2 regions of the Clostridium sp. 001 genome follow, and region 2 is predicted to be linked to the other one. Evidence: a T-box and tRNA genes for the amino acid it is inferred to sense, from the RefSeq annotation. Region 2 holds a T-box; the other holds one or more tRNA genes.

Region 1 (9,188 bases), 1.5 Mb from region 2:
TATGGGGGATGGAATTATTTGTGGAATTGTGGGTATAGATGAAAGTGGAAAGGCAATTACACCTTACATAAACTATTTGGATTCAAGAACACAGAGTGATGCTGAAGTCCTTAAGAAATTGAATCTTGATATTTGGGGAAAGGAAACAGGAAATGCTGATCCAAACTGTATGTTTCCAGCACTGCATGCAAGATGGATCTTAGCAAATAATAAAGAATTTCAAAAAAGAGGCAAAAAATTTGTCCATAATGCTCCCTATATTTTGATGAATCTTGCAGGTTTAGAGAGTGAGGATGCTTTTGTTGATTGGGGAACTATGTCGGGATGGGGCCTTGGATATTGTGTATATGAAAAGGAATGGTCTGATAAACAGCTTGATATATTAGGGATAGCTAAAAGCTATATGCCTAAGATTGTAAGGCCCTGGAATATTATTGGTACGTTATCGGAAAGTGCGGCAAAGGAAACGGGATGTCCTCATGGCATACCAATTTGTGCTGGTGCAGGTGATACAATGCAGTCCATGCTGGGAAGTGGAATTCTTGAAGCAAATAAGGCTGTAGATGTTGCAGGAACTTGTGCCATGTTCTGTGTCTCTACAAATGGGATTATTCCAGAGCTTAGTCAAAGAGGAAGTGAATTGATTTTTAACAGCGGTACTTTAGAAAATACATATTTTTACTGGGGATTTGTTAGAACTGGAGGTCTGGCACTGCGTTGGTTTAAGGATAACATTTGTCAAAAATCTGATGATGATAGCTATTATAAACTGCTTAGCAGAGGAGCGGAAAAGGTTGTACCGGGATGCAATGGTGTGATTTTCTTACCATATTTAACTGGTGGATATGGTCAATTTTCAAAGATAAAAGGCTGTTTTTTCAACATGACCTTGGATACAGATCAATTTGTTTTATGGAGGTCTGTTTTGGAGGCCATTGCTTATGATTATATGGAAATTACAAATGATTATAGAAATGCTGGTATCAAAATAGACAGAATTACCGTTACCGAGGGTGGAAGTAGAGATGATTTGTGGAATCAAATTAAAGCAGACATTATGCAAAGTGAAACAATTACACTAGAAGTCTCAGGAGGTGCTGTACTTACAGATTGTATTATTGGTGCATACGCAGCAGGTGATATAGAGGACTTAAAGAAGGCGCTTGTCAGCAATCTAAAAATTATCAATAAATATAGTCCAAATGCCAACAATTCAAATATATATAAGGAGCAGTATGCAATTAGAAAAAGTGTATTAAATGGTGTGGTTAGCAACATAAAGTGATAAAAAGGGGTTAGCAGTTAATTGCTAATCTCTTTTTCATAATGAGCTGACTGATACTAATTGAGGGTTAATACTTATTTTCAGCAAACTATGTCAGGTGTGTCACTATATGAATTATTGGGTATATAGAAGAATAATGAGGTATTGCTGCAATATTGTATGGTAAACACCGAATATTGCTAATTGCTTATATCTGCATATATGATAAGATATGACTTGTCGCTTCGAGAAGCGGCCAGTACAACCAAGGATAGTTGTTAATATAAATGTATAATGACGCGGGGTGGAGCAGTTGGTAGCTCGTTGGGCTCATAACCCAAAGGTCGTAGGTTCAAGTCCTGCTCCCGCAACCAAGAGTATTACAGCAATTCAGTTTGCATAGTACTATATAAAAGTTATTAATTATATTACTAAAAGAATATATAATGTAATAAATAGCCTGGAAATAAATTACTAATTGACATGATAAAATAGATGTGATAAGATATAATTCCTGTCGCAACTGAACGATAACTTAGAAAGTTTAATTCATAGTAAATTACTAGTTGACAGGTTGAAACAAAGATGATATACTATAAAAGCTGTCGAAGTGAGACAGCAAAATGATCCTTGAAAATTAAACAGAGGAAGATATAAGTATAACTTATTTAGAATAAACCAGCAATTCTTTTGAGCTGCGAGAGCAGCTAAAAAAGTAATTTCGTAAGAATAATGTATTATATTTTACTAACAAGCTGAAATGTAATATATTAAAAATTGGTAGTAGCGAGCAAGACAAGGAAAAGTTTGAATGAGGAGCGGAACTTACTAACGTAATTGAGCACCGGAATGAAAGCTTTGACGCAGTATTGCGAAGCTAATAGCAATTTTCTAAAATCAATAATAACGAGTAGTTCAAGGAAAACCTCGAGCGAGGAGCGGAGTTTACTTAAGTAAATGAGCACCACAGCGAAAGGTTTGACGCAGAAATGCGAAGTTAGTATTGATTTTCTATAGAGCCATATAAACTTTTAAATTAAGAGTTTGATCCTGGCTCAGGACGAACGCTGGCGGCGTGCTTAACACATGCAAGTCGAGCGATGAAGCTCCTTCGGGAGTGGATTAGCGGCGGACGGGTGAGTAACACGTGGGTAACCTACCTCAAAGAGGGGGATAGCCTCCCGAAAGGGAGATTAATACCGCATAATAATCAGTTTTCACATGGAAATTGATTTAAAGGAGTAATCCGCTTTGAGATGGACCCGCGGCGCATTAGCTAGTTGGTAGGGTAACGGCCTACCAAGGCGACGATGCGTAGCCGACCTGAGAGGGTGATCGGCCACATTGGAACTGAGAGACGGTCCAGACTCCTACGGGAGGCAGCAGTGGGGAATATTGCACAATGGGCGAAAGCCTGATGCAGCAACGCCGCGTGAGTGAAGAAGGTTTTCGGATTGTAAAGCTCTGTCTTTGGGGACGATAATGACGGTACCCAAGGAGGAAGCCACGGCTAACTACGTGCCAGCAGCCGCGGTAATACGTAGGTGGCGAGCGTTGTCCGGAATTACTGGGCGTAAAGAGTGCGTAGGCGGATATTTAAGTGAGATGTGAAATACCCGGGCTTAACCCGGGCACTGCATTTCAAACTGGATATCTAGAGTGCGGGAGAGGAGAATGGAATTCCTAGTGTAGCGGTGAAATGCGTAGAGATTAGGAAGAACACCAGTGGCGAAGGCGATTCTCTGGACCGTAACTGACGCTGAGGCACGAAAGCGTGGGTAGCAAACAGGATTAGATACCCTGGTAGTCCACGCCGTAAACGATGAGTACTAGGTGTAGGAGGTATCGACCCCTTCTGTGCCGCAGTAAACACAATAAGTACTCCGCCTGGGAAGTACGATCGCAAGATTAAAACTCAAAGGAATTGACGGGGGCCCGCACAAGCAGCGGAGCATGTGGTTTAATTCGAAGCAACGCGAAGAACCTTACCTGGACTTGACATACCCTGAATATCTTAGAGATAAGAGAAGCCCTTCGGGGCAGGGATACAGGTGGTGCATGGTTGTCGTCAGCTCGTGTCGTGAGATGTTAGGTTAAGTCCTGCAACGAGCGCAACCCCTGTTGTTAGTTGCTAACATTTAGTTGAGCACTCTAGCAAGACTGCCGCGGTTAACGCGGAGGAAGGTGGGGATGACGTCAAATCATCATGCCCCTTATGTCCAGGGCAACACACGTGCTACAATGGGCAGTACAGAGAGAAGCAAGACCGCAAGGTGGAGCAAACCTCAAAAACTGCCCCCAGTTCGGATTGCAGGCTGAAACTCGCCTACATGAAGTTGGAGTTGCTAGTAATCGCGAATCAGAATGTCGCGGTGAATACGTTCCCGGGCCTTGTACACACCGCCCGTCACACCATGAGAGCTGGCAACACCCGAAGTCCGTAGTCTAACTTAGGAGGACGCGGCCGAAGGTGGGGTTAGTAATTGGGGTGAAGTCGTAACAAGGTAGCCGTAGGAGAACCTGCGGCTGGATCACCTCCTTTCTAGGGAGTCGAAAGATAGAGTATAATCTATCTTATAAATTGATGGTTTAAGTAAGTTAATACTTAAAAATTGATAGTAACAAGTATATCAAGGAAAAACATAAGCGAGGAACAGAGTTTACTAATGTAAATGAGTACCGCAGTGAATGATTTTGACGAAGATATACGAAGTTAATAGCAATTTTTCACTCTGTTTAATTTTGAAGGATCAGATAGATTCTTCTTTCAGTTTACAACCAATTAGGAATGTAAATTGAAAAATTGTCCTTTGAAAATTGCACAGTAAATAAGAAATAAAGTAAAGCTAAGGTTATAATATAACCTTTGTAGTAAAGTATCATTTTAAAGATGATATGATGATAATAAGAAAATTGATAGTAACGAGCAGATCGAGGAAAGATTTGAGCGAGGAGCAGAGTTTACTTATGTAAATGAGCACCACAGCGAAAAGGTTGACGAAGATATGCGAAGTTAATAGCAATTTTCGATAATAAAGGTCAAGCTACAAAGGGCGCATGGAGGATGCCTTGGCACCAGGAGCCTAAGAAGGACGCGATAAGCTGCGAAAAGCTCTGGGTAGGCGCAAATAGCCAGAGAACCAGAGATATCCGAATGGGGAAACCCACCTAGATAACGCTAGGTACTGCAAACTGAATACATAGGTTTGTAGAGGCAAACCCGGGGAACTGAAACATCTAAGTACCCGGAGGAAGAGAAAGAAACATCGATTTCCTAAGTAGCGGCGAGCGAACGGGAAAGAGCCCAAACCAGGAACTTGTTCCTGGGGTTGCGGATAGGTCATAAATACTGTGAAGTGTTAATTGAAGAGAGCTGGAAGGCTCCGCCGGAGAAGGTAAAAGCCCTGTAAATGAAAGCAAAGAGCAGCCAGATCTAATCCAGAGTACCACGAGACACGAGAAACCTTGTGGGAAACAGGGAGGACCACCTCCCAAGGCTAAATACTACCTGGTGACCGATAGAGAAGGAGTACCGTGAGGGAAAGGTGAAAAGAACCCCGGGAGGGGAGTGAAATAGAACCTGAAACCGTGTGTCCACAAACAGTCGAAGTACGTAAAGTACGACGGCGTGCTTTTTGTAGAACGAGCCAGCGAGTTACGATATGCAGCAAGGTTAAGTACTTAAGGTATGGAGCCGGAGGGAAACCGAGTCTGAAAAGGGCGCGAAGTTGTATGTTGTAGACCCGAAACCGAGTGACCTATCCATGGCCAGGTTGAAGCGGAAGTAAAATTCCGTGGAGGACCGAACCACGTTGGTGTTGAAAAACCATGGGATGAGCTGTGGATAGCGGAGAAATTCCAATCGAACTCGGAGATAGCTGGTTCTCCTCGAAATAGCTTTAGGGCTAGCGTCGGAAATGAGTAATGGAGGTAGAGCACTGAATGGGGTAGGGGCTGACAACAGTTACTGAACCTTATCAAACTCCGAATGCCATATACTTGAATTCCGGCAGTCAGACTGCGAATGATAAGATCCGTGGTCAAAAGGGAAACAGCCCAGACCACCAGCTAAGGTCCCAAAGTGTAAGTTAAGTGGGAAAGGATGTGTGATTTCTAAGACAACTAGGATGTTGGCTCAGAAGCAGCCACTCATTTAAAGAGTGCGTAATAGCTCACTAGTCAAGAGATCATGCGCCGAAAATGTCCGGGGCTAAAACTTACCACCGAAGCTGTGGACTCGAAAGAGTGGTAGAGGAGCATCCTGTATGAGTTGAAGTTGTACCGGAAGGAACAGTGGATTGTACAGGAGAGAGAATACTGGCATAAGTAGCGAGAAATAAGTGAGAATCTTATTGGTCGAAAACCTAAGGTTTCCTGGGGAAGGTTCGTCCGCCCAGGGTAAGTCGGGACCTAAGCCGAGGCCGAAAGGCGTAGGTGATGGACAATCGGTTGAAATTCCGATACCGCATAAAAGCGTTTGACAAAAGGGATGACGCAGGAGGATAAGGTGTGCATACAAATGGATGTATGTCTAAGCACCGAGTCAGGTATACCAGGAAAATCCGGTATATCAATGATGAGGTGTGATGGGGAACCCGCAAGGGGAAGTACCTGATTTCACGCTGCCGAGAAAAGTCTCTATGGAGCTTTTATGTGCCCGTACCGCAAACCGACACAGGTAGGTGAGGAGAGAATCCTAAGACCATCGGAAGAATTGTTGTTAAGGAACTAGGCAAATTAACTCCGTAACTTAGGGAGAAGGAGAGCCACGCAAGTGGCCGCAGAGAAAAGGCTCAAGCAACTGTTTATCAAAAACACAGGTTTCTGCTAAAGCGAAAGCTGAAGTATAGGAGCTGACGCCTGCCCGGTGCTGGAAGGTTAAGGGGAAGACTTAGCGCAAGCGAAGGTCAGAACTTAAGCCCCAGTAAACGGCGGCCGTAACTATAACGGTCCTAAGGTAGCGAAATTCCTTGTCGGGTAAGTTCCGACCCGCACGAATGGCGTAATGATTTGAGCACTGTCTCGACAACAAATCCGGCGAAATTGAAGTGCAAGTGAAGATGCTTGCTACCCGCGATTGGACGGAAAGACCCCGTAGAGCTTTACTGCAGTTTAGCACTGAATTTCGGTATTGTCTGTACAGGATAGGTGGGAGACTAGGAAGTAGTGGCGCCAGCCATTACCGAGTCGATGTTGGGATACCACCCTGACAGTACTGGAATTCTAACCGGGCTCCATGAAACTGGAGACGGGACAATGTTAGGCGGGCAGTTTGACTGGGGCGGTCGCCTCCTAAAAAGTAACGGAGGCGTACAAAGGTTCCCTCAGAAGGGTTAGAAATTCTTCGAAGAGTGCAAAGGCAGAAGGGAGCTTGACTGCGACACAAACAAGTGGAGCAGGGACGAAAGTCGGGCTTAGTGATCCGGTGGTACCTCGTGGGAGGGCCATCGCTCAACGGATAAAAGCTACCTCGGGGATAACAGGCTGATCTCCCCCAAGAGTTCACATCGACGGGGAGGTTTGGCACCTCGATGTCGGCTCGTCGCATCCTGGGGCTGAAGTAGGTCCCAAGGGTTGGGCTGTTCGCCCATTAAAGCGGCACGCGAGCTGGGTTCAGAACGTCGTGAGACAGTTCGGTCCCTATCCGTCGCGGGCGCAGGAAATTTGAGAGGAGCTGTCCTTAGTACGAGAGGACCGGGATGGACCGACCGCTGGTGAACCAGTTGTTCCGCCAGGAGCATAGCTGGGTAGCCAAGTTGGGAAGGGATAAACGCTGAAAGCATCTAAGTGTGAAGCCCACCTCAAGATAAGATTTCCCATAGCGTAAGCTAGTAAGACCCCTCGAAGAACACGAGGAGATAGGTCAGAGGTGTAAGCAGGGCAACTTGTTAAGCTGACTGATACTAATAGGTCGAGGGCTTGACCAAATAAAAACGAAAGAAAAAAATTTACTGTGCAATTTTGAGAGGACAAATAAAATGAAGTTGATAATTGACAATGAAGAGTTGACAGTTAAAGACATTAATTTCAATTTGATTTGAATTTCTAAAAAGTAATATATAAGAAAATTGATAGTAACGAGTACAGCGAGGAAAATGCTGAACGAGGAGCGGAACTTACTGAGGTAATTGAGCACCGTAGAGAGGTATTTGACGAAGCTGGGCGAAGTTAATAGCAATTTTCGATAATAATCTGGTGGTAATGACGTGAAGGTAACACCCCTTTCCATACCGAACAGGAAGGTTAAGCTTCACAGTGCCGATGGTACTGCAGGGGAGGCCCTGTGGGAGAATAGGTCGCTGCCAGGTAAGTAAAAATACCCATTGTATAGAACATTCTATGCAATGGGTATTTAAGTATATGCTTAAAAGTAAATTTTTTTAATAAGGAAAAGTTGAGGATATTATGAAGGTGATGAAAAGATGAAGTGTTATTTAACGCTTCATCTTTTTTATTTTAAAAATTAAGGGAACTTTAAGGTTTCGTTAAGAGGCATGAAAGTATACACCTTTAAACTTAAATATGTAAAAATTAAATTTAAAGGTAGGATGTATATGGATAATTTTTTTAAAACTATGAAAATAAGAAAAGTGATACTGGTTTATGCTGCTGTAGTAATTTTTTTCTGCATAATTTCTGAACTAAGTTTTGTAAAATCAACAGGAATATTAGACGAAAATTTATTTTTACTATTATGCAATTTAGGGGTTTTAGTATGGTTTGTGTTAGAATTGAGAAAAGTGGGCTGCGATATAAGAAATAAAATATTTAATTTGAAAAGAGATTTAACTATCAAAGACATAACACTTAGTATTATAATAAATATTACTATAACTATTGGACTTTTTATAATTATAATTTATGCTTTCATTAGTTTATCACCTTCACTGACGAAAGAAATTCTTGGAGAACTAAATAAAACTGATACAAGTTCCTTATATAGCATCATTATTAATGGTATTGCAGCTTCATTTATAGCACCTGTAGTAGAAGAGCTAATTTTTAGAGGAGTTGTACTTAACAGGTTAAAAGCAAAAATTGGAGTTATGAAAGCAGTAGTACTGTCTTCCATTTTATTTGGAGCTATTCATTATGAAGTGGGAATGATATCTGCAGTTGTTTTTGGTATATGTATGTCACTTATATATTTGAAAACTAAAAATATATTTGTTACTATATCAATCCATGTTATAAATAATTTCATAGTTTTTGTTCTGCAAATTGTATCATTTTTTATCGATAATAATACAGCTAAACAGAACATTACTTTAAATAGTTTTAATTCATTGTGGCTTGTGCTTGGAATTGCTTGCTTTGTTATAGGAACAGCTTTGAGTATTTATTTTGTTAAAACAAATTGGAATAAAGAAATTACAGCATAAAAGGAGAATGTTTATGGATTTTGAATTACTTAAAGGGACTAGGACAAGATATTTATTTTTAAAAATGCTTTGCATACTTGCGTTAGGTATAGGAATACTTGTAGTACTTGGGAAAATTTTTAAAGTACATTTGACAGATAGTTATATAGAAATTTGTGCACTTATAATAACAGTACTATGGTTTCTGATTACTTTAAAGTTTATGAAAAATAATAATATAAATGTCTATGATTTTGTAAAGAAACCTTCTAAAAAAGGATTTGCATTAGAGCTTCCAGTGAATTTAATAATAACTTATATGGGAGGCATGGGATTTATTTTGATAATGCTAGTTTTAGTAAGTTATATAAACCCAACTATGTTAAGCAGTGTTCAGTCAAATTTGGTAAATAAATCTCCTAAAATAAATACAAATTTTATTATAGGAATTAGTTTCATGTCAATAGTTATTATAGTACCTATAGTAGAAGAATTTATTTTTAGAGGAGTACTTATGGGTAGGCTGTACAATAAATATGGAATGGGTAAATCAATATTGTTTT
Region 2 (9,188 bases):
AATGAAAGTGCCATAAAGGCATTAAAGACAGAAGGATATAGTATGGCTTTTACTACAGCAGGGGGGTGGGCTAATAAGGACCAAGGAATATATACTTTGCACAGAGTATATGTAAGTGAAAAGTATGGAATGAACGAATTTAAAAGACGGCTTACGAATAGTAATTATGAAAATACCAACAAGTGAAGACTTTTACCTAGAGTAATACGTTCAAGTAATAAAATAATTAAAATTGAAATATTTGGGGGGGAAAAAATTGAATAAGAATGTAAAGACACTTATAATAACAGCAGCTTTTGCACTAGTTGCTTTTCAATTTAAGGTATCTGCAAATTCTTCACTGGGATCTCCTAGGATAAATATTGATACCAATAAAGAGTGGACTGTTAAATTCAGCAGCAATTTGGAACCAAGTACTGTAAATAGTACTAACATACAAGTTAATGATAAAAATAATGTTCAGGTTCCTGTGGCAGTAACTTTGGGAAATGATCCAAGTACTGTGATGGTAAGTCCTAAGGTATCAGGATATGATCCAAGTGAAAAATATAATCTTGTTATAGGGGAAGGATTAAAATCAGCTTCAGGAAAAAATTTGTCCAACCCTTTAAGTATGCAGTTTACTACAAGTAATAAATATTCAGATGGGACAGGTTATACAGATCTTCCTAAAATAACTTCCAACAAATTTGAATATGTACCACTTTTGTCATCCGAGAAACAAGGCTTTTTAATACAATGTGATAGTTCATCAGATGTTCAGTATAGAATTTTTGTAAATGGACAAAACGATAAAGAAGGAAGTTATACTGAGCTTACAAATGGATATACTAATGAAGAAAGCGGAAAAATAACATCTTTAAAAACGTTGAGTGCAGGTACTAACGGTGAAAAATACAAAGCAGTAATTTATGTAAAAAGGACAGGTGTTACTGGAGCCCATAAAGATGGAAATACAGAATATGATAATTATTTTGTAGATTATTTTAGATGTGTGGATAATGTAGATAGTAAGTCTAGTGAATTTGTAAATTATGATATAGCTTTAGACGATATGGTAAATACGCAGTTAAATTCGGATAGTACACCTGTATTTGTAGCAGCTAATGTAATGGACAATGCTGCAACTAAAAATCAGATAAAATATTATGCTGATCCAAATAATTTTCTTGACAGTTATGGTAAATATCAATTTTTAAAGCTTACATATTCTGATGGTGTTACAGCAGATAGTCTAAATAATTTTCTAAAAGGAAAAGGAATTTTTGATGGAAAAGGACAAGCATTTTTAGATGCAGCTAAAAATAATAATATAAGTGTATCTTATTTAGTTTCACATGCTATGCTTGAAACAGGAAATGGTACTTCTAAGCTCGCAAATGGTGGAGCAACAGATAGTAGTGGAAATTATATTTATGGAGTACCTGTATATAATTTCTTTGGAATAAATGCAACAGACGATAATGCTGTTTTAAATGGAACTAAAACTGCATATGAGAATGGATGGACTACTGTAGAGAGAGCTATTTCAGGTGGAGCGCAGTGGATAGGAAAGTGGTATATAAACAATCCGTCAACAAATCAAAACACTATTTATAAAATGAGGTGGAATCCTGGGAATCCCGGACAGCATGAATATGCTACGGATATATCTTGGGCATATAAACAAATACCAAATATAATAAAGGAAATGCAGGATATAACAGCAGGTTCTAATTTAACATTAGAATTTGAAATACCTAAATATAAATAATAAATATAATAAAAACACTATCAAAATCAATGATGATTAGATAGTGTTTTTTATTTAAATAATTCCTTCACTTTTTAGTATATTTTCCAATTCGTTTACTTTGTCGTAAAGAAGATGAAATTTGTCTTTCAATACCTGATTCTGTGAGCTGTCTCTCATGATGGCTTTTTCCAAACTTTCAATAACTGACAGAGCTTCGTCGATATCTTGTTGGGCCAAATTTAAAGTGTTTTCTTTCATTAATAATTCTCCTTAATTTAATATATTTTTTATTTTTGATAAATCTTCATCTTCTACAAATGGTGCACAAAATTGAAAAGTTTTTTCATGGCCGCATTCTGAACATACACAATTACAAACATCGTAGGGGATACCATCAACTATGGATACATTTGAATTTTCAGCTAAATATTCTCCTCCACATATTTCACAGGGAGTATCATTTATAACTAGATATTCACTTTCTATATATTTCATTATATCTCTAATGGTCATTATTAACCTCCAATTTAAAAATTATCACAACATAAATGGTAACACTATTAAAAGGGATTTTCAATCATTTCATCTCTATAAAATCCATCTACTTATAGGTAATTTTATATTCTTATTATCATATATTAGTTATATGATAAATATTTGTATATTTTGGATTATAGGGGGAGTGGTTATATTGTGATAAACATTATATGGTTTTTTATTTTAGCCTTTGGAATAGGGTTTGGAATATTATCTGGAAGGGGAGAGGCAGTGTCCAAGTCTATTATAGCTTCTTCAGATGCTTCAGTAAAACTTATGATAAGTCTTTTGGGAATAATGTGTCTCTGGTGTGGAGTAATGAAAATAGCAGAGAAAAGTGGCCTTATGAATAAAATAGCAAGTTTAATGAGACCCATTTTGAAAGTTTTGTTTAAGGATGCATCTAAAGATGAAAGAGCTATAGGGCCAATAGTTATGAACTTAACTGCTAATATGATGGGATTATCTAATGCAGCCACTCCTTTTGGAATAAAAGCTATGGATCAGCTTAGTAATCTCAATAAAAAGAAAGAAGAAGCAAGTGATGATATGGCGCTTTTTTTAGTTTTAAATGCAGCTTGCATACAGCTTGTCCCAACTACGGTTATATCTATAAGAGCGGCAATGGGATCTAAAAATCCTGCAGAAACAATAATACCAGCCATAATTACAACTACTATATCTGCAATAGTAGGGGTAGTATGTTGTAAAATTCTCCAGAGATATTTTTAACTTTATTTAAAAGGAGTAGGGTAGAGTGAAGTACATAATAAAAGCAATAATACCAATAATTATTATATTTATGGTTACCTATGGTCAAATGAAAAAAGTTAGGGTATATGAATGTTTTGTAGAAGGAGCCAAGGAAGGGATAGATATATGTATTAAGATATTTCCGTACCTACTAGCAATGATAATAGCAGTAGGGGTTTTTAGAGAATCTAAAGTTTTAGATTACTTTATAGGATTTGTAAAACCTGTAGTAAAATTTATAGGACTTCCTCCTGAAGTAGTACCTCTTGTGCTTGTAAAGCCCTTATCAGGCAGTGGGGCTCTTGGAATATTCGCTGAAACTTTAAGTAAATTTGGACCAGATAGTTACATAGGTAGAATTTCCTCTATAATTATGGGTTCTACGGAAACTATATTTTATACTCTTACAGTTTATTTTGGAGCAGTTGGTATAAAAAAAATAAGGCATACCCTTTGGGCGGCAGTAATGGCAGATATAACTGCAATAATCACAGCAGTTATAGTAACTAGAATTATGTTTTAATTGAAAATTGGTATGAAAGTTTATATTTTACCTTATAATAATTAGTTGTATAATATATAGTATAATTCATAATTATTCGGGATGTGAGTTAAGTTGTTAAGGTGGAAAGAGCTCTATGAAGAATGTTTAAATTGTCATAAATGTAGTTTAGGAGATAACAGAACTAATATGGTTTTTGGAGATGGAAATCCTAAGGCACATATTATGTTTATAGGAGAAGCACCAGGAGCAGATGAGGATAGAACGGGAATACCTTTTGTAGGTAGGGCAGGTCAGCTTTTGACGAAAGCTCTTGAGGCACTTGATTTATATAGGGAAAAGGATTATTACATATGTAACATTTGTAAGTGCAGGCCCCAAAATAACAGAACTCCTTATGAGCAGGAAGAAGAAGCCTGTATTCCATATTTGAGAAATCAAGTAGCACTTATAAGGCCTAAAATAATAGTTTGTCTCGGTGCAACTGCTATGAGCTGCATATTGGGAAAGGATTGGAGAATTACAAGAGATAGAGGAAAGTGGGTTGAAAAAAAAGGTTTTTATATGACTGCAACTTTTCATCCTTCAGCAGTTTTAAGAGATGTGAATAAAAAATCTGCATTTTGGGAAGATTTAAAAAGTATAAAAAAGAAAAGTGAAGAAATTTTTCAAACAAAAAATGTTGACACATAAAATTATATGACATATTATATTGTTAAATACTGTGAAGGAAAGAGTAGTAAATTAGTTTGCACAAAGAGAGTCGGCAGGTTTGGGTGAGAGCCGAATGCAATAAGATTTATGAATATGGCTCTAGAGTATATCGCTTGAAATAATAGTAGAGTGGTACGGTAGTAACCGTTACATTACAAGGTAATGAATAGTTACTTAATGATGCTTTTATTGTGAAGTAAAAGTAAAGTAGAGTGGTAAAGCGTAATTTACGCCTCTATGTGGAAAGAATTTTTCCATATGGGGGTTTTTTTATATGAAAAAATAATTAGAAATACAATAAAACTAGAAGAAAAAGGGAGAGAAAAACATGACCAAGAAAACTTATTATATTACTACGCCAATTTATTATCCATCTGCAAAACTTCATATAGGAAACACCTATACTACTGTAGCAGCAGATGCTCTTGCAAGATTTAAAAGGCTTACAGGTTATGATGTTATGCTTTTGACAGGAACAGATGAACATGGACAGAAGATTCAGAGATTAGCTGAAGCAAAGGGCGTTACTCCTATAGAATATGTGGACGAAATAGTTGCTGGAATTAAAAAGCTGTGGGATATGATGAATATAAGTTATGACAAGTTTATACGAACTACAGAGGGTTACCATGTTAAGGCAGTTCAAAAAATATTTAAGAAATTGTATGACCAAGGTGATATATATAAGGGAAGTTATGAGGGATTATATTGTACACCTTGTGAATCCTTTTGGACAGAAACCCAAGCAGCAGATGGAAAGTGTCCTGATTGTGGAAGACCAGTAGAGAAAACTAAGGAAGAAGCATATTTCTTTAAAATGTCAAAATATGCGCCTAAACTTATAAAGTATATTGAGGATCATCCTGATTTTATACAGCCTGAATCTAGAAAGAATGAGATGCTAAATAATTTCTTAAGGCCTGGACTTCAAGATTTGTGTGTTTCTAGGACATCTTTCAATTGGGGAATACCTGTAACTTTTGATGAAAAACACGTAATATATGTTTGGATAGATGCTCTTGCAAATTATATAACAGCTCTTGGATACGGTAGTGAAAATGAAGAGTTATACAATAAGTACTGGCCAGCAGATGTACATCTAGTTGGTAAAGACATATTAAGGTTTCATACAATTTATTGGCCTATAATGCTTATGGCATTAGGACTTCCTGTTCCTAAAAAGGTATTCGGACACGGATGGCTTCTGGTAGATGGGGGAAAGATGTCAAAGTCAAAGGGAAATGTAGTAGATCCTGTAGTTTTAGTAGATAATTTTGGTGCAGATGCTGTTAGATATTATCTATTGAGAGAAATACCATTTGGTTCAGATGGATTGTTTAATAATGAAATATTTATAAAAAGAATTAATGCAGATTTAGCTAATGATTTGGGAAATTTATTATCTAGAACTTGTGCTATGGTTGAAAAATATTTTGATGGAGTAGTGCAAGAACCAATAAAAAAAGAACAAATTGATGATGAACTTATAAATTTAGCATTAGAAACTCCTGAAAAAGTAGAGAAGAATATGAACGATTTAAGAATACCAGAAGCTTTAGATAATATATGGGATCTTATAACTAGATCAAATAAATATATAGATGAAACTACACCATGGATATTAGCTAAAGATGAGGCTAAAAAAGATAGGCTTGGAACAGTGCTTTACAATCTTTTAGAGTCACTTAGAATAATATCTGTATGTGTTTCTCCATATTTACCTGAAACAAGCACTAAAATGTATAAACAACTTAATACAAACGTTGTTTCCTGGGATAGTATAGCCTCTTTTAATGGAACTAAAGCTGGAACAAAGATAAGTAAGGGAGAGTTATTATTTCCTAGAATAGATGTAGATAAAAAAATAGAGGAATTAAATAAACTAAAAGAAGAAAAAAAAGCAGCACAGAGTTCTAATGAAAAATCTTTAAAAAAACAAATAACTATAGATGATTTTGATAAAATAGATTTAAGAGTTGCTAAAGTTTTAAAATGTGAAAACATAAAAGGATCCAATAAACTACTTAAATTTCAACTTCAAATGGGAAAGGAACAGAGGCAGGTAGTTTCAGGAATTGCAAAGTATTATAAGCCAGAACAGCTTGTGGGCAAATATGTAGTATTTGTAGCAAATTTAAAACCTGTAAAATTAAAAGGTGAAATTTCAGAAGGAATGATATTATCTGCAGCTTCAGATGATGATAGTAAATTATCCATACTATCACTTTCTGATGAAATCCCAAGTGGAAGCACAGTAAGGTAATGTGAATTTTATATAATTCAACTTTGGCACATGTGAAATTTTGATTTGATATAAAAAAATTGCGAAGCAACTTTTTTAGTTAATAGTTAAGAATGAAGAATTAATAGTTAATGTGGATTTTTTTCGTTACACTACAAAAAATCTTTAATTAAATTTTTGAAGACTCGTTTTGCTAAAGCAAAACATTACTAAGCGCTGACTTATATAAATTTAAAGATTTTTGCGATAGCTAAAAATCATCCTTCACTATTAATTTTTCATTATTAATTCTTAACTTGCGAAGCTTTGCTTCGCAATTTTTTAAAACTGCCAAAGAATTTAAAATTAGGTTAGGAGAAGTCATATGGAACTAAACATATTTGATGCCCATGCGCATTATGATGATGAAGAATTTGATGAAGATAGGAATAAAGTAATAGAAGAGTTGAAGAAAAACAATATAGTTGGAGTATTAAATTGTGGATCTTCTATTGAAGGAGCTAGAGCATCTGTTAAATTAGCAGATAAACATGATATGTTTTATGCAGCAGTAGGAGTGCATCCTGAATATTCTGACGTATTTACTGATGATATATTAGAAGAATTAAAAATTTTAGCTAAAAATAAAAAAGTAAAGGCAATTGGGGAGATAGGGCTTGACTATTATTACAAAGAAAATCCTCCGAAAGAAGTGCAAAAAGCTGTATTTATAAAGCAGATGAAATTAGCAGATGAATTAAAATTACCGGTAATTATACACGATAGGGAAGCTCATGAAGATACTTTAAATATAGTAAAACAGTTTAAGAATGTTATTGGAGAAATACATTGTTTTTCTGGAAGTGTTGAAATTGCAAGGGAATTTTTAAAATTAGGATATTACATAGGATTTACAGGGGTAGTAACTTTCAAAAATGCAAAGAAAGCTGTTGAAGTTGCAAGAGAAGTACCCTTTGATAGAATTTTAGTTGAGACAGACTGTCCCTATATGGCTCCGGTTCCTTTTAGAGGAAAGAGAAATAGATCTGAATATATAAAATTTATTATAGCTAAGATAGCTGAAATCAAAGGCGTAGAGGATAGTAAAATAAGTCAATTAACAATTTTTAACATGAAACAGTTGCTTAATATGGTAAAATAGTGTAAAATTAAAGAGAGGTTTTATTAAATCTATTTTTAGTAATAAAAATAGATTTAACAGCATAGTTTATATAATAGGCACTTTAAACCACCAAAAAAATAGCATAGACTGTAGGTTGAGTAGAAAACTCCAATTAGTAGGTTTAATGCGAGTTATTTACTCATGAAGTATAATATCGGAATCATAAATAATTATTTTATTTATAGTTTTATGCACAAGGCTGCATTTAACATTTTATAACAGTCTTAATGCAGAGTGATATTTGACATGATTTTGGGTTCCATTTATAATGGAATATGTCGCTCTCGCCCAGAGGAGGTATTTTTATGGTGGAAAAGTTTAAGACTTACTTGAAAAAATATTTTCCAAATGGCCTTAGAGTAGAAATTATTGCAGTTGTAATTTTATCTATTTTAATCGGAGTAGTATTTAGTACAAGAAAGACAATAGTTGTTTCAGTAGATGGAAGTAGTAAGAATATTACTACGTTTTGTAATACTTATAGAAAGGTTCTGGATAATAATGGAATAAGCATAGGGCCTAAGGATAAAGTGAAGCCTAGTCTAGACAATAGGGTGGAAAATAACACCACGTTGAAAATCAAAAGAGTAGTAAAAGTTAAAGTAGAAGTTGACAATAAAAAGTTGAATTTAGAGTCTGCCGAGGATAATGTTGAAGATATGTTAAAGGCAGAGAAGATAGGAATTTCAAAACTTGATATAGTATATCCATCCAGAAAGCATGCGTTGAAAAAGGGAATGAATGTAGTAGTGACTAGGGTTAAAACAAAAGACCTAAAAGAGGACAGACCTATAAACTATGACACAATTTTGAAAAGTGACGAGCAGGTTGAAAATGGAACTAAAAAGGTTGTGCAAGAAGGACAAAATGGAGAGAGGGAGACTGTGACTAGGGTTGTATACCAAAATGGTAAAGAGGTTTCGAAAAAAGTAATTAGCGAAATCATAAAAAAACAGCCGGTACAAAAAGTCATAGCCATAGGAACATTGACCAATTATACTCCGTCTAGAGGAACTAATCTTAACTATGTTGAATCACTGCAAATGAGGGCAACTGCATATACTGCAGATTATGCCAGTACAGGCAAGAGTCCTGGAGATCCAGCATTTGGTATAACTGCATCTGGCACTGTAGCCAGGAGAAATAATGGAGATTATAGTTCAGTAGCAGTTGATCCTAGAGTAATACCACTTGGTACGAAGCTTTATATAGAAGGTTATGGTTATGCTATAGCAGAAGATACAGGTGGGGCTATCAAGGGAAATAGATTAGATTTATTTTTTGATTCTAGCTCAGAAGTAGACAACTGGGGTGTAAGATGGGTTAATGTTTATGTAATTAGGTAGGAGCACATGCTCCTATTTTTTCTTTTAATTTTATGAGAATATTTTCGAGTATAAGTATAAGGTATCTATTATCTATAATAAGGCATTTTCAAAGAAATAACTAGTCAGTATGCTAGCCTATTTTTTATCATACTGCGTCGGTAGAACCCTTAGATAGGATTCACTATCTGCGGAACCTGTCTCCTTGTCTGATAAAA

What was found. A T-box is a leader RNA that pairs with one kind of tRNA and senses whether it is charged. The one in region 2 lies ahead of metG (methionine--tRNA ligase), so its partner is inferred to be a tRNA-Met.
Region 1: it has a tRNA-Met gene. The T-box ahead of metG (methionine--tRNA ligase) is inferred to sense a tRNA for this amino acid. The anticodon was not compared.

The regions. Positions count from the first base shown of each region.
Region 1 is NZ_CP020473.1:4,041,201-4,050,388, forward strand. It holds gene B5S50_RS18890 (FGGY-family carbohydrate kinase) at 1-1,285, shown strand, start outside; tRNA gene B5S50_RS18895 (tRNA-Met) at 1,563-1,638, shown strand; rRNA gene B5S50_RS18900 (16S ribosomal RNA) at 2,297-3,806, shown strand; rRNA gene B5S50_RS18905 (23S ribosomal RNA) at 4,302-7,191, shown strand; rRNA gene rrf (5S ribosomal RNA) at 7,456-7,572, shown strand; gene B5S50_RS18915 (CPBP family intramembrane glutamic endopeptidase) at 7,819-8,646, shown strand; gene B5S50_RS18920 (CPBP family intramembrane glutamic endopeptidase) at 8,660-9,188, shown strand, end outside.
Region 2 is NZ_CP020473.1:2,499,125-2,508,312, forward strand. It holds gene B5S50_RS11675 (polysaccharide deacetylase family protein) at 1-186, shown strand, start outside; gene B5S50_RS11680 (glucosaminidase domain-containing protein) at 257-1,753, shown strand; gene B5S50_RS11685 (hypothetical protein) at 1,808-1,993, opposite strand; gene B5S50_RS11690 (hypothetical protein) at 2,006-2,248, opposite strand; gene B5S50_RS11695 (nucleoside recognition domain-containing protein) at 2,429-3,004, shown strand; gene B5S50_RS11700 (spore maturation protein) at 3,030-3,548, shown strand; gene B5S50_RS11705 (uracil-DNA glycosylase family protein) at 3,642-4,220, shown strand; T-box leader at 4,243-4,481, shown strand; gene metG (methionine--tRNA ligase) at 4,570-6,504, shown strand; gene B5S50_RS11715 (TatD family hydrolase) at 6,848-7,624, shown strand; gene B5S50_RS11720 (3D domain-containing protein) at 7,951-8,991, shown strand.